3 regions of the Sinorhizobium sp. 22678 genome follow, and region 2 is predicted to be linked to each of the others. Evidence: predicted binding sites of a transcription regulator. Region 2 holds the regulator's gene; each other region holds the start of a gene.

Region 1 (5,316 bases), on a different contig from region 2:
GACGGTGTCAGCCCCAGGCGGACGACCGCGAGGCGAAGCGAGGGGACGATCATGATCGCCTGCCCGTCATGTCCAAGCATCCAGAACGTGTCGGGCGGGAAATTCGCCGTTCCGGCGCGGATACCGTTTTCCTTGAGCCAGACCTGTCCAGCCCCGTAGTCGCCGCCGGAAGCCGCAGTCGGCGTGCGCATGAAGGATACGTAACCTTCCGGCAGGAGCCGCCTCCCCTTCCAGCTTCCGTCCTGAAGCAGAAACTCCGCGAAGCGCGCCCAGTCCGGCGCCGACGCATACATGTAGGAAGAGCCGACGAAGGTTCCGCTTGCATCCGTCTCCATCACGGCGCTCGTCATCCCGAGGGGAGCGAAGAGCGCCTCGCGCGGATAGGAAAGCGCTTCGGCCGGATCGTCGAATGTCTCCATCCAGAGCCGGGACAGAAGATTGCTCGTGCCGCTCGAATAGGCGAATTTCGTGCCCGGAGCCGCCTCCAGAGGCTTCGAGGCGACGAAGCCGGCCATGTCGCTTTCCAGATAGAGCATGCGCGTCACGTCCGTGACGTCGCCGTAATCCTCGTTGAAATCGAGCCCGCTCTGCATCGCGAGAAGATCGGTCAGCTTGATGCGAGCTCGCTCGTCGCCGTTCCATTCGGTCACCAGATCGGTCTGGGCCAGATCCATCCGCTCTTCGGCAATGCGCCGGCCGATGATCGCCGCCGTCACGGACTTCGTCATGGACCAGCCGAGCAGGGGCGTGTTCCGGTCGAAGCCCGCCGCATAGGTTTCCGCGACCAGCCTGCCATCCCTGACGACCACGATTGCGCGCATGCCCGGACCTGCCAGTGCCGGATCTTCGACAAGCATTTGAATGGCCGCGTCGATGTCCGGCTTGTCCCCGTCCGGCCAGTCGACGCCAGGATCGTGGGCGAGAGGCGCCGTCGCCGACTCGGTCCCGCGCATCCCCGCGATGGCCTCGGCGCTGCCTCCGCTCACATTGGCGCAACCGCTGCCCGGACGGTAGACGGCGCGGCCGGGTGCGGCAAAGCCCAGGATACGCGCCGTCACGCTCTGCTCTTCCCGATCGACCGAAACGCGCACGAGCTTCAGCAGCGGGTGCCCGGGCGCCTGCACGTCCTGCGCCAGCACTTCCTGCGGATCGCGTCCGGCGAGGAACACGTTGGAGCAGACGATCTTGGCGGCATAGCCGTCTCCCACCTTGAGGAGTTCAGGCGGAAACAGCGCCAGCCAACCGACGAGGCCCACGAGCGAGGCCGCCCCCAGTCCGCCAAGCGTCTTCAGAAGACCCTTCATTCTCGCCCTCCCGCTCTTCGCATAAGTGCTACTGCGCTTTCGCCCGTCTGACCAGTCGGATGAGGGGCAATACCCGAATCCCTGCGAGCCCTTGTGCGAAACCTCGTCATCAAAGTGTAGCCGAGTCACCTTAGAAGCGGCTCAGTTTCAACTGGACGATAGGCAAGATGACCGACTTCGCCCCGGATGCCGGCTTCGGCAAGAAGAATCCGAAACTGAAAAGCGCACTCCTGCAGCATAAACCTCTCTCCCCCGCCGGTCTCTCCGAACGCCTGTTCGGTCTGCTCTTTTCCGGACTCGTCTACCCGCAGATCTGGGAGGATCCGATTGTCGACATGGAAGCGATGCAGATCCGCCCCGGACATCGGATCGTGACGATCGGTTCCGGCGGCTGCAACATGCTGACCTACCTCTCGGCCGCGCCTGCCCGGATAGACGTGGTCGATCTCAATCCCCATCACATCGCGCTCAACCGGCTGAAGCTTTCGGCCTTTCGCCACCTGCCGAGCCACAAGGACGTGGTGCGGTTCCTCGCCGTCGAAGGTACGCGCACGAATGGTCGGGCTTACGACGTGTTCCTCGCTCCGAAGCTCGATCCGGCAACCCGCGCCTATTGGAACGGCCGGGATCTCACCGGCCGCCGGCGCATCGGCGTCTTCGGGCGCAACATTTACCGTACCGGCCTGCTCGGCCGCTTCATTACCGCGAGCCATGTTCTCGCACGGCTGCATGGCGTCAATCCTGAAGACTTCGCAAAGGCGCGCTCCATGCGCGAGCAGCGGCAGTTCTTCGACGACAAGCTCGCTCCGCTCTTCGAGCGTCCGGTCATCCGGTGGATCACCAGCCGCAAGAGCTCCCTTTTCGGCCTTGGCATCCCGCCGCAGCAGTTCGACGAACTCGCGAGCCTGAGCAGGGAGAAATCCGTCGCCGCGGTGCTGCGCAATCGCCTGGAAAAGCTGACCTGTCATTTCCCCTTGCGCGATAACTACTTCGCCTGGCAGGCCTTTGCGCGGCGCTACCCGCGGCCGGACGAGGGCGAGTTGCCGCCTTATCTTCAGGCATCGCGATACGAAGCGATTCGCCACAATGCGGAGCGGGTCGAGATCCACCATGCGAGCTTCACCGAGCTTCTCGCCGGCAAGCCCGCCGCCTCCGTCGACCGCTACGTGCTCCTCGACGCACAGGACTGGATGACCGACCAGCAGCTGAACGATCTCTGGACGGAGATCACCCGCACCGCCGACGTCGGCGCGGTGGTGATCTTCCGCACGGCGGCGGAAGCGAGCATCCTGCCGGGGCGCCTCTCCACCACGCTCCTCGATCAGTGGCACTACGATGCCGAGAGCTCGATGAGGCTCGGCGCCGAGGACCGGTCGGCGATCTATGGCGGCTTCCACATCTACCGGAAGAAAGCATGAGCGCCGTGCAGACTGCGAATGAAAGCCAGGCTCACCTCATGGACCGCATGTATCGCTATCAGCGGTACATCTATGATTTCACGCGCAAATACTATCTCTTCGGCCGTGACACGCTGATCCGTGAATTGAACCCGCCGCCGGGTGCATCCGTGCTGGAAGTCGGTTGCGGCACGGGCCGCAATCTCGCCGTGCTCGGGGAACTCTACCCCGGTGCGCGCCTCTTCGGCCTCGATATCTCGGCCGAAATGCTGGCGACCGCCAAAGCCAAGCTCCGGCGCCAAAATCGGCCGGACGCAGTGTTGCGGGTCGCCGACGCGACGAACTTCACCGCCGCCTCCTTCGATCTGGAAGGTTTCGACCGGATCGTCATCTCCTACGCCCTTTCCATGGTTCCCGAATGGGAAAAGGCGGTCGATGCCGCGATTGCCGCGCTCAAGCCGGGCGGCTCGCTGCATATCGTCGATTTCGGCCAGCAGGAAGGTTGGCCGGCCGGCTTCCGCCGCCTCCTCCAGGCCTGGCTCGGACGTTTCCACGTCACGCCGCGCGAATCGCTTTTCGACGCGATGCGCAAAAGGGCCGAGAGAGACGGAGCGGCGCTCGAGGTCAGATCGCTCGGACGAGATTATGCCTGGCTCGCCGTCTATCGCCGCGCGGCACCGTAGCGGACGATGGCGGAAAGCATTCGGCTGCAATTCCCACTTGAGCTAACGCAATTTTTACGATGATATGGTGAAAAGGAGGTCACGCCTCCCTGGGGGACATCACCAATCATGGAAACCATCGCGTGAGGCAGGATCGTCGTTCGTCTCGAAACGGAACCCCCATGCGCCGGCTTCTCCTGGCATTGCTGCCCATCGCCTCCATTCTCTCTTCCTGTACCTCCACCGATTACGACCTCGTCAAGACGGCCTCCATTCAGCCGCGCTTCCACGATACGGATCCGCAGGATTTCGGCGGCCGCACGCCGCACCATCACAGCGTTCACGGAATCGACGTCTCCAAGTGGAACGGCGACATCGATTGGCGAAAGGTCAAGAATTCCGGCGTGTCCTTCGCGTTCATCAAGGCAACCGAAGGCAAGGACCGGGTGGACTCGCGCTTCCACGAATATTGGCAGCAGGCGCGCGCCGTCGGCCTCGCCTACGCGCCCTATCATTTCTATTATTTCTGCTCCACCGCCGACGCCCAGGCCGACTGGTTCATTGCCAACGTGCCGAAGAGCGCAGTCCACCTGCCACCCGTCCTGGATGTCGAATGGAACGGCGAATCGAAGACCTGCCGCTACCGGCCGGCGCCGGACACCGTACGGTCCGAAATGAAGCGGTTCATGGACCGGCTCGAGGCCCATTACGGCAAACGCCCGATCATCTACACGTCCGTCGACTTTCACCGCGACAATCTGGTCGGCGCCTTCAACGACTATCATTTCTGGGTGCGCTCGGTAGCCAAGCACCCAAAGGACATCTACGTCGAACGCCGCTGGGCCTTTTGGCAATATACCAGCACCGGCGTGATCCCCGGCATTCAGGGCAGCACGGACATCAACGCCTTCGCCGGTTCCGCCAGGAACTGGCAGAAGTGGGTCGCGACCGTCTCGCAGGCAAGATAGACCGGAGGACGGGGCGGCATGGTCCGCATTTTTCTTCATTCGGTCATAATGCTCTGAGAGAGCATCGATAGATTTCATTCTCGACAGACTTCGGGCCCGGCGGCATTCCGTGCGGCCGGCCACGGAAAGGAATTGTAATGACAGGCACAGCGCGCAAAGCCCTTCTCTCCCTCGGATTCCTTGCCATCGCCGGCACGCCGGCCCTGGCGCAAGCTCCGGCTCAGTCGGGAAACCCAGCCGCCGCGTGCGGCGGCGACCTCGGCTCCTTTCTGGAGGGCGTCAAGGCAGAAGCGGTCGCCAAGGGCATTCCCGCAGACGTCGCCGATCGGGCCCTCGCAGGCGCCGCGATCGACCAGAAGGTGCTCAGCCGCGACCGCACCCAGGGCGTGTTCAAGCAGACCTTCACCGAATTTTCGAAGCGAACCGTCAGCAAGTCGCGCCTCGACATCGGTGCGCAGAAGATGCGGGAATATGCCGACGTCTTTGACCGGGCCGAGCAGGAATTCGGCATACCGGCGCCCGTGATCACCGCATTCTGGGCGATGGAAACCGACTTCGGCGCCGTGCAGGGCGATTTCAATACGCGCAACGCGCTGGTGACGCTGGCGCATGACTGCCGCCGCCCGGAAATGTTCCGGCCGCAGCTTCTCGCTGCAATCGAGATGGTGCAGCACGGCGATCTCGATCCCGCGACGACCACGGGCGCATGGGCGGGCGAGATCGGCCAGGTACAGATGCTGCCTGAGGACATCATCGCCTATGGCGTCGACGGCGACGGCGACGGCCATGTCAATCTCAAGAAGAGTTCTTCGGATGCCATTCTGACGGCGGCGAAATTCATCCAGAGCCTGGGCTTCAAGCGCGGCGAGCCGTGGATTCAGGAGGTCCGCGTCCCGGAGCGACTGCCTTGGGAGAAGACGGGCCTGCAGTCCGGCATGACCGCCGGCGACTGGTTCGCACTCGGTGTCACGCCGCGTGACGGCAA
Region 2 (5,316 bases):
GCCGGCATTTGCTCTGCCTTAAAGAACCCCGCAGGGCGCCAAGCGCAGGATAGCCGGCGTGGGGCGACTGGCCGATTTGATGATCGGAAGGCCCCGCTCACCGCTCTAAATCGTGTTGCACCGTCCAGATTTCAAGAGAACGCCTTCAGCCGTCACACCGCGCCCATGCACCAGGCGAGGATCGATTTCTGTGCGTGCAGCCGGTTCTCGGCTTCGTCGAAGACCACCGACTGCGGGCCGTCGATGACCTCATCGGTCACTTCCTCGCCGCGGTGCGCCGGCAGGCAATGCATGAACAGCGCGTCCGGCGCTGCATGTTTCATCAGTGCGCCGTTGACCTGGTAGGGCTGGAAGACGTTGTGACCGCGGGCGCGATGTTCCTGGTTCATCGAGATCCAGGTGTCGGTGACGACGCAGTGTGCGCCGGCAACCGCCTGCTCCGCCTCGTGGCTGAGCAGGATCTCGGCCCCGTTGTTGCGCGCCCAGTTCAGGAACTTGTCATGCGGTTCGGAGCCGAGCGGCACGGCCATGTTCATGCGGTAGCCGAAGCGCGCCGAGCCTTCGATCAGCGAGTGAAGCACGTTGTTGCCGTCGCCGGTCCAGGCGATCGTCTTGCCCTTGACCGGTCCCCGGTGCTCCTCGAAAGTCATGATATCGGCCATGATCTGGCACGGGTGCGTATCGTCGGTGAGCCCGTTGATGACCGGCACGGTCGCATGCTCCGCCATTTCCAGAAGCCGGCGGTGATCGGTCGTGCGGATCATGATCGCGTCGACATAGCGCGACAGGACCTTCGCCGTATCGCCGATCGTCTCCGCCCGGCCGAGCTGCATTTCCGTACCCGACAGAAACAGCGTCTCGCCGCCGAGCTGGCGCATGCCGACATCGAAGGAAACACGCGTGCGGGTGGACGGCTTCTCGAAGATCATCGCGAGCATCTTGCCGGCAAGCGGCTTCTCGGCAGTGCCTGCCTTGGTCGCCGACTTGCGGACGCGGGCATCGTCGATGATGGTCCTGAGGTCGGTGGCCGTCATGGCCGAGAGATCGAGGAAGTGTCTGGTCATACTGCCTTGTTTCCTGTCGTAGAATCCGTTTGTCGGCCCCGCCCGGGCCGGATCGATTCGAAACGTCGGGGCATTCAAGCCGCGGCGTTGCCGCTCTTGCCACTCACCGCCTCCGCGGCGCGTTCGAGCCGTGCCAGTCCTTCGCGCGCCTCCGCGGGGGTGGTGATCAGCGGCGGCAACAGGCGCAGCACGTTTTCGCCGGCCGGGACGACGAGCAGCTTCTCGGCGCGGATCGCCTTCAAAAGGTCCGCGGAGGGCACCTTGGCCTTGATGCCGAGCATCAGCCCGTCGCCGCGGATTTCCTCGATCACGTCCGGAAAACGATCCTTCAGCGAGGCGAGCCCCTGACGGAAGACGAGAGCAACCTCGCGCACCTGATCGAGGAAGCCTTCGGCGAGAACGACGTCGAGCACGGCATTTCCGACCGCCATTGCGAGCGGGTTGCCGCCATAGGTCGAACCGTGCGTGCCCGCCACCATGCCGGCGGCCGCCGCTTCCGTCGCGAGGCAAGCGCCGAGCGGGAAGCCGCCGCCGATGCCCTTGGCTACGGCCATGATATCCGGTTTGATGCCCGCCCATTCATGAGCGAAGAGCTTGCCGGTCCGGCCGACACCGGACTGGACCTCGTCGAGGATCAGAAGCAGGCCGAACTCGTCGCAAAGTTCGCGCAGCCCCTGCATGAATTCCTTCGATGCCGACCGAATGCCGCCCTCGCCCTGGATCGGCTCGACGAGGATCGCCGCGGTTTCTTCATTGATCGCGTTCTTGACCGCCGCGATATCGCCGAAGGGGACCTGATAGAAGCCCGGCGCCTTCGGCCCGAAGCCCTCGATGTATTTCTGCTGTCCGCCGGCGGCGATCGTTGCGAGCGTGCGGCCGTGGAAAGCACCTTCGAAGGTGATGACGTGGAACTTCTCGACGTGTCCCTTGGCGAAATGATAGCGCCGCGCCGTCTTGATCGCACATTCGAGCGCTTCCGCACCGGAATTGGTGAAGAACACCCGATCGGCGAAGGTCACCTGGGTCAGCCTCCGGGCAAGGCTTTCCTGCCCCGAAATCTCGTAGAGATTGGACAGATGCCAGACCTTGTCGGCCTGCGCCTTCAGCGCCTCGACGAGATGAGGATGGGCATGGCCGAGCGAGTTCACCGCGACACCGGCAGCGAAATCGAGATAGCGCGTGCCGTCTTCGGCGATCAGCCAAACGCCTTCACCTCGCTCGAAACGCAACGGCGCGCGCAGATAGGTGTCGTAAAGCGGCGTGGTTGCGGCCATGTCGAGCTCTCCTTCATTCCGGCGGCACGGACCATTCGGCCCGATAAAAATCAAAAATGCCGCCTTGCGGCGGCGACAGGCACTATTCCCATTTCGCACCGCGATGTCAACAAAACCAAGGTTTGCAGGCGCTTGGCGGATGCCGATTCCGAAGCGCGAAAAAATCGCACTCTGGGACTTGCAAAAATGCAACGCTCCGACAGCAAGTTGGGGAAAACCGCGAAATCGATTCGGCGCGATTCCGGCGACTCTTGCCACGGAGTCACCCTGCCGGTAGGTTAACATTCAATTACTAGACGCATGCGGCGGACCTAGTCACCAAAAGTATTATCGCGTTGAATCTTCGGGTTTTCCCGGAGAGCGGTGACGGATTCCGCCATCCCAACGCCGAGAACGGGGAGTGCAGAGATGAACTGGACTGACGAGCGGGTCGAGAAACTGAAGAAGCTGTGGTCGGAGGGCTTGAGCGCCAGCCAGATCGCGGCGCAGTTGGGCGGCGTCAGCCGCAACGCGGTCATCGGAAAGGTTCATCGGCTGAGCCTGCCCGGGCGCGCCAAGGCCGGCGGAAGCACGACCGCTGCAGCCCGGCCCAAACGGGCGACGTCTGCCCCGCGCGCACCGAACTATGCTGCGCGTTCCGTAACCCGCACCGTGACCCGCACGGCCGGTGCGACCGCGCTCAAGGAAGAGCTCGCAGTCGGCCTGGAAATGGACCAGGAGCTGCAGATCGACAGGAACATCGTCCTGCCGATGTCGCGGCGGCTGGAGCTCACGGAGCTTACCGAACGCACCTGCAAGTGGCCGATCGGCGACCCGCTCAAGGAAGAGTTCCACTTCTGCGGCAACGACTCCCCGGAAGCCTCTCCCTATTGCACCTTCCATGCCCGGCTGGCCTACCAGCCCTCCGCCGAGCGCCGGCGCATGCGCTGAGGCGCCTTGCTCATCCCGCTCTGGATGCACGACGAAAATCGGGGCCGGAAAGGCCCCTTTTTCTTTGCCATGCCGCAAGCCGGCACGGGCGCCAGCGACCTTCAGCCTCAGCTCTCCAGCGAATAGCCAGCGCCGCGCACCGTCCGGATGACGTCCGGCATGTTGGAAAAGTTCAGTGCCTTGCGCAGCCGCCCGACATGAACGTCCACGGTCCGTTCGTCGACATAGATGTCGTGTCCCCAGACACCGTCCAGGAGCTGTGAACGGGAGAAGACGCGCCCCGGTGAGGACATCAGAAATTCCAGCAGCCGGAACTCCGTCGGGCCGAGGCGCACTTCGCGACTGCGGCGGTGGACGCGGTGCGTCTCCCGGTCGAGCTCGATATCGCCGCAGCGCAGGAGCGTCGACAGAACCTCGGGCTTGGCGCGCCTGAGCATCGCCTTGACCCTCGCCATCAGTTCCGGCGTCGAGAAGGGCTTGACGACGTAATCGTCGGCGCCGGTGGCAAGGCCCCGCACGCGCTCGCTTTCCTCGCCGCGCGCGGTCAGCATGATGATCGGCAGGCGCTCCGTTTCCGGCCGCTGGCGCAGCCTGCGGCAGAGCTCGATACCGGAAACCCCGGGCAGCATCCAATCGAGGATGAGAAGGTCGGGCAGGCGCTCCTGCAGGCGGATCTCCGCCTCGTCGCCGCGAAGGATCGTATCGACCTCGAAGCCTTCCGCCTCGAGATTGTAGCGCAGGAGAACGCTCAGGGCTTCCTCGTCTTCGACTACGGCAATCTTCGGCAACATTCAGTAGGACTCCTTCCTACGCACGACAGCCGTCATGCCGCCGCACACGGTGGTAGGCCGCACCGAGGCGGCCGGAACAATTCTGCATAGGCACCGGATGCCGGGCGATCTCAGTCCGTCACGGAACCCAATGTCGACGTCATGTCGTCCTTCGGCCGTTCGCCCTGCGGCTGGGCGCCTGTCGCCATATAGTAGATCGTTTCGGCGATATTGGTCGCGTGATCGCCGATACGCTCGATGTTCTTGGCGCAGAAGAGAAGATGCGTGCACGGCGTGATGTTGCGCGGATCTTCCATCATATAGGTCAGCAGTTCCCGGAACAGGGACGTGTAGATCGCATCGATCTCTTCATCGCGTTCGCGAATGCTGTTCGCCTTTTCCGGCGAACGGGACGCGTAGACGTCCAGGACTTCCTTCAACTGAACGAGCGCGAGCTCGGCCAGGTGTTCGAGGCCGCGCGCAAGCTTGCGCGGTATGCCTGAACCGGCCACGGCAATCACCCGCTTTGCGGTGTTCTTGCCGAGGTCGCCCACGCGCTCCAGGTCCGCGGCGATGCGGATCGAACCCATGATCTCCCGCAAATCCGAGGCCATGGGCTGGCGTTTGGCAATGGTGACGATCGCCTTTTCGCCGATCTGCCGTTCCGCGTCGTCCAGAATGGTGTCGTCGGAGATCACCTTCTGGGCCAGGGCGAGATCGGAATTGACGAGCGCACGGACGGAGTCCGCCACCATCTGCTCGGCGAGACCGCCCATCTCGGAGATGCGGCGCGTGAGATACTTCAACTCTTCGTCGAAGGCGGACATGATGTGTGCGTGAGACATATTCGTTTCCTCGGGGGACGCGCTGTTCTGAATGGGCCTCGTTCGGTCTTGACCGGGAGGGACGGAAAAACTCCGCCCCTCTCCGGCCATCAGCCGAAGCGGCCCATGATGTAGTCCTGGGTGCGCTGATCGTCCGGGTTGGTGAACATTTTATCGGTATCGTTCTCCTCGACGAGATTGCCGAGATGGAACATGGCCGTGCGCTGCGACACGCGCGCCGCCTGCTGCATCGAGTGGGTGACGATCACGATCGTGAAATTCGCCCGCAATTCGTGGATGAGTTCCTCGACTTTCGCGGTCGCGATCGGATCAAGCGCCGAGCAGGGCTCGTCCATCAGAATGACTTCCGGGCTGACGGCAACGGCGCGGGCGATGCAGAGGCGCTGCTGCTGGCCGCCGGAAAGCCCGGTGCCCGGCTCCTGCAGCCGATCCT
Region 3 (5,316 bases), on a different contig from region 2:
GATAGCCGTAATCGATGCCGAGCCCCATCGACGCGACCACCAGCGGCATGACGAGGGCCGCCGAGACGCCGATATTGCCGGTGCGGGACTGCAGGCATCGCCGGAAGACGGATGTCGCTCCATGCATCTCAGATACCTCCCACGCGTATCGTCGCGTAACGCTCGATCTGCTCACCCGGCAGGGCAAAGGTGAAGAGCTTCCAGATGGGGAGGTCACTTGCGTCATAGGAGATGGTGACGGTGAACTGGTTGGTATTGTTGGCGTCATCGCGCACGGTGACGTTCATGCGGGAGGAGTCGATGAAGGTCTGGCTCATCGTCGTGCGCCGGATGTAATCGGTCGCAAGGCGCTCCCGCTCCTCTTCGGAAAGGCCCGCAATCGCCGTCCGTGCCGCATCCGCGGCTATCTGCTGGATCGAATGTGCGGCGCTCAGATAGATCCCGTAGGCTATCAGCGTCAGCACGCACATGAAGAAAAGCGGCGCAATGACTGCGAATTCAATGGCGGCAGCACCCTTCCGACTGCCGAGCAGGCGGTTGAAAACGGACATGCGGCACCTCCGAAGTATTCTGAGTATTTGTTTCCCATTGTCTCTGCAGCTTCAGGCTGCGCCACAATCGTTAATTATTCTATACGCCTGCAAGTATTTGTTTTTGCTTGTGGAAAATTGAAATTTAGGAAATATTTATTCGCGTTTTAATTGAATTCGGTGGCGTCTGCCACATTTTCCCGAGGGGGCACGGTTCGCCCGGAATCAAGAAGCGCTTCACTGCTTGTCGAAAGCAGTGAAACGCTTCGTGAAGCCGGGGGGATTGGCCGTCCTAGCCGAGTCCCTTCACAAACCAGCGCTGTAAAGCTCGGCGTGGGACTTGAAGAAGCGCTCGGTGCTGTAGCGCTTGCCGAACATCATGTCGTGCTGCAGGAAGCGGTAGTCACGCAGCGATGCGGGGATCTTCGGCTGGCGCAGCCAGTCGGCGACGTCCTTGCCGTTCTTGCGGATCAGCATGTAACGGTCGAGGACACGGTAGTGGTCGTAGACCTTGCCGAGGAACCCAGTGTAGTAGGGATGCTCGTAGCCCGCCTGTTTCAGGATCTGGTAGGAAAGGAAGGCCGGGCTGATCGTGCCGATGTTCTTCTTCGGCCCCGTCTTGTTCGACCAGACGACGAGCGGCGTCTCATGCTCGGCCTTCATCTGATCCTTCGGTCCCTTGCGCTCGGCCGTAATGCCCTTCATGTAACCGGTGCTGGAATAGACGGTGTTCAGCGGTGGGAGGTGGTCGCCGAAGAGAACGATGATCGTCTCCCGGTCGCGCTCTTTCGCCCAGTCCATCAGCATCTTGAGGCTATCGTCGGCTTCCTTCACGCCTTGCGCATAGGTGGCGAGCACCTGGCGGTCGGCCTCGGGAAGATCGCCCTCGACTTTGATCGTGTTCTTCGCATAGCGGTTGGCCTCATAGGGACCATGGCCCTGCAGGGTCACCGCGAAAAAGAAAAAAGGATCCTCCACCTCGTCCGCCTGGCGGATGATTTCCTTCGTCAAAGACTCGTCCGACGCGAAGATGCCGCGCTTCTGCATGGCCGGCATGTTCTCTTCCGACCGGAACATGTCGAAACCGAAGGCCTTGTAGACAGCTGTGCGGTTCCAGAACCATCCCTGGAAAGGGTGAATGGCGCGCGAAACATAGCCTTCGCCGCGGAAGAAGGTGGCGAGCGAGGGAATCGGATTGCGGATATATTGCTGGTAGGGGATGCTGCCATAGGGCAGGAACGCGTTGGAAAAACCGGTCAGCGCTTCGAATTCGACATTGGCGGTCATGCCGCCGAATTCCGGAGAAAATACGTTGCCGCCCTGCAGTTCACGGATCGTCGGCATCGGGTCGGGCGTGAGCTTCACCTTGGGAAGCCGCGTAGGATCCCAAAAGGACTCGCTCATCAGCACGATCACATCCGGTTTGCCGCGATGGGTCGTGCCGGCGGGAAGCGACTTTACCGGAATCCGGTCGATCGCGTCCGCCATATAGCCGGCCGGCGCGTTTACGTTGGCCATCGGGAGGTTGATGGCAAAAGCAAGCGCGAAGCCGTTGTGGCGGTAGTTCTCGGTCTGGTCCCACATGATGGGGATGACACGAAGCCGGTCACGGATCCACGAGAACTGGTTGTAGTCCATGATGTTCCAGAATGCGACCAGCAGCGGCAGGGCGAATGCGATCCGCATCAGCCGCTCCCGACGTGTCAGCTTGGGAAAATTCCGCCAGGCGAACCGCAGCAGGAGCGCGCCAACGACGATGGCCGCGATCAAACCGGCGACGACGCCGACTGCGGTCCACGGCCTGTCCTTCACGAGTACCGGCATCAGCTCCATGATCTGCCGGCCGAAAAGGAAATCGGTCGGATAGAGCGGATCGGACAGGAAGACCTGCTTCTGCTGACTGATGAATGCCGGCACAACGGCGAGCGGCGCGACGAGCAGCGCGGCCTTGTGCTCGCGGCCGAACAGGGCATCGACGCCGAGCATGGCGAGGAAGAACACGGCGACCGTGGTCCAGGCCGGGCGCATGGGATCGGTGAAATAGGCGACGGTTTCGGGCAAGGACCAGCGCACGATCAATTCGACGGTGAAGACGAGCGCCGTCGCAATGAGAAGCGTGAAGAGCGCACTGCGGGCGCCCGACAGGGTTCTCGTATATCTTGCGGAAGAGCCTTGCCCGTCGGCGTAGACTTGAGAGCTGCTCACGGCGGAATCGATACGGGCCAACGGGCGTCTCCAGTTTCACAAATATTTCACTCTACCGTCATACGACTGTCATCTTGAACAGGGGATGAATGGCGGAAACGGCGCCGCCGCTGCCAGGTTCCTGTGGCGGCTAAAGAATTTCTGCGCTGCGCTTAACGGTCCGAAAACACGAAGCTTTTCGGATTTTTTCAGCCGGATCTCGATTGAGGGCGGGTTTTTTTCTCCCGGATGCGGTAAGAACAGCGCGAACGACACATGCATTCGCTGACGAGAGACGACGGGCCCGCTCATGACTGCACAGAAAGCCGCTCCCTCAACGCTACGGATCGCCGTGGCACAGCTCAATCCCACGGTCGGAGACATTGCCGGCAACGTCGCGAAAGCACGCGAGGCGCGAACGGCGGCGGCGCGCGAAGGCGCCGATCTCCTGCTTCTGACCGAGCTCTTCATCTCCGGCTATCCGCCGGAAGACCTCGTCTTGAAGCCCGCTTTTCTGAAGGCCTGCGAGCAGGCGGTGGAGAAGCTTGCGGCGGAGACGGCAGATGGCGGGCCGGGCGTGGTTATCGGCTTTCCGCGCCGGGCCGCCGGCCTCCGGCACAATTCCGTTGCAGTTCTCGACGCTGGGACGATCATCGCCATCCGCGACAAGGTCGACTTGCCGAACTACGGCGAATTCGACGAAAAGCGCGTCTTCGACGCGGGTGAGATGCCGGGCCCGGTGAACTTTCGCGGCGTGCGGATCGGCATACCGGTGTGCGAGGACATATGGGGCGATCTCGGCGTCTGCGAGACCCTCGCGGAGAGTGGCGCCGAAATCCTCCTGTCACCGAACGGTTCGCCCTACTACCGAGGCAAGGTCGACGTGCGCCATCAGGTGGTGCTGCGGCAGGTGATCGAGACCGGTCTGCCGATGATCTATGCCAACCAGCTCGGCGGCCAGGACGAGCTGGTTTTCGACGGCGCGAGTTTCGCCTTCAACGCGGACAAGTCGCTGGCATTCCAGATGAGCCAATTCGAAGAGGCGGTGGCCGTCTCCGAATGGAAAAGGGGCGCGGGCGGCTGGACCTCGACCAACGGGCTCAAGTCGCGCATACCGGAAGGCGAAGAGGCGGATTACCGCGCCTGCATGCTGGGCTTTCGCGATTACGTCAACAAGAACGGCTTCAGGAACGTCGTTCTCGGCCTGTCCGGCGGCATCGATTCGGCGATCTGCACGGCGCTCGCGGTGGATGCGTTGGGCGAGGAGCGGGTTCGCACGGTCATGCTGCCCTACCGCTACACCTCGCGCGAGTCGTTGCAGGATGCCGAGGCATGCGCCAAGGCGCTCGGCTGCCGCTACGACATCGTTGCGATCGAAGAGCCGGTCGAGGGCTTCCTCAGCGCGCTCTCCGACATGTTCGAGGGAACCGAGGCGGGCATTACCGAGGAAAACCTTCAGAGCCGTACGCGCGGGACGATCCTGATGGCGATATCCAACAAATTCGGCTCCATGGTGGTGACGACGGGCAACAAATCCGAAATGTCGGTCGGTTACGCCACGCTTTACGGCGACATGAACGGCGGCTTCAATCCGATCAAGGATCTCTACAAGATGCAGGTTTACGCGCTGGCACGCTGGCGAAACGGCACCGTTCCGCCGGGAGCGCTGGGCCCGTCTGGCGAAGTCATTCCGCAGAACATCATCGACAAGGCGCCGTCGGCCGAACTCCGCCCCGACCAGACGGATCAGGATTCGCTGCCGCCTTATCCGGTGCTCGACGACATTCTCGAATGCCTGGTCGAGAAGGAAATGAGCACGGAGGAGATCGTCGCGCGCGGGCATGAAGAGGCAACCGTTCACCGGATCGAGCACCTGCTCTACATCGCTGAATACAAGCGCCGCCAGTCGGCGCCGGGCGTGAAGATCACCAGGAAGAATTTCGGCCGCGACCGGCGTTATCCGATCACCAACCGCTTCCGCGACAGGGGGTAGCATGCGCAGTTCGGTGGAGATCTTCGACATCGCGACCGGCGAGACGCGCGTCGTCTGGCAGACGGAGCGGCTGGTCGAGGCACCGAACTGGTCACCCGACGGAAAATTCCTCATCATCAACGGCGACGGCAGGCTTTATCGGCTTGGCTTCGACGGTTCCGAGCCCACGGAGATCGATACCGGCTTTGCCCGGCGCTGCAACAACGATCACGGGATTTCGCCCGACGGCAGCACGCTCGTGATCAGCGACAAGACGGAATTCGGCAGTTCGGCAATCTATCTGCTGCCGGCAGAAGGCGGCACGCCGCGGCTCGTAACACGCAACCTGCCGTCCTACTGGCACGGTTGGTCGCCCGACGGACGCATGCTGGCCTATTGCGGAATCCGCGATCAGGTCTTCGACATCTACACGATCCCGGTCGAAGGCGGGGAGGAACGCCGCCTGACGCAGGGGCAGGGCCGCAATGACGGGCCGGACTGGTCTGCGGACGGGGAGTGGATCTATTTCAATTCAAGCCGTACCGGCCGCATGCAGATCTGGCGGGTGAGGCCGGACGGCGCGGATCTACAGCGTATCACCGACAGCCCTTACGGCGACTGGTTTCCGCA

What was found. Region 2 encodes PhoB, which activates phosphate uptake and scavenging genes when phosphate is short. Its sites were predicted from a motif close to TGTCATNNANCTGTCAT; they were not measured.
Region 1: ACTJKL_RS01375 (BtaA family protein) is a predicted target of PhoB. The motif match lies at 1,409-1,425, and genes of this name have one in related genera.
Region 3: ACTJKL_RS26285 (LTA synthase family protein) is a predicted target of PhoB. The motif match lies at 2,792-2,808, and genes of this name have one in related genera.

Annotation. Positions count from the first base shown of each region.
Region 1 is NZ_JBQEMS010000001.1:245,763-251,078, forward strand. It holds gene ACTJKL_RS01370 (serine hydrolase domain-containing protein) at 1-1,304, opposite strand, end outside; gene ACTJKL_RS01375 (BtaA family protein) at 1,472-2,722, shown strand; gene ACTJKL_RS01380 (class I SAM-dependent methyltransferase) at 2,719-3,384, shown strand; gene ACTJKL_RS01385 (glycoside hydrolase family 25 protein) at 3,546-4,331, shown strand; gene ACTJKL_RS01390 (lytic murein transglycosylase) at 4,469-5,316, shown strand, end outside.
Region 2 is NZ_JBQEMS010000021.1:71,898-77,213, reverse strand. It holds gene ACTJKL_RS25050 (hypothetical protein) at 1-8, opposite strand, end outside; gene argF (ornithine carbamoyltransferase) at 153-1,064, opposite strand; gene ACTJKL_RS25040 (aspartate aminotransferase family protein) at 1,139-2,338, opposite strand; gene ACTJKL_RS25035 (GcrA family cell cycle regulator) at 2,747-3,268, shown strand; gene phoB (phosphate regulon transcriptional regulator PhoB) at 3,376-4,059, opposite strand; gene phoU (phosphate signaling complex protein PhoU) at 4,170-4,883, opposite strand; gene pstB (phosphate ABC transporter ATP-binding protein PstB) at 4,973-5,316, opposite strand, start outside.
Region 3 is NZ_JBQEMS010000024.1:57,376-62,691, forward strand. It holds gene ACTJKL_RS26275 (TadG family pilus assembly protein) at 1-127, opposite strand, end outside; gene ACTJKL_RS26280 (TadE family protein) at 129-551, opposite strand; gene ACTJKL_RS26285 (LTA synthase family protein) at 837-2,756, opposite strand; gene ACTJKL_RS26290 (NAD+ synthase) at 3,025-4,707, shown strand; gene ACTJKL_RS26295 (TolB family protein) at 4,709-5,316, shown strand, end outside.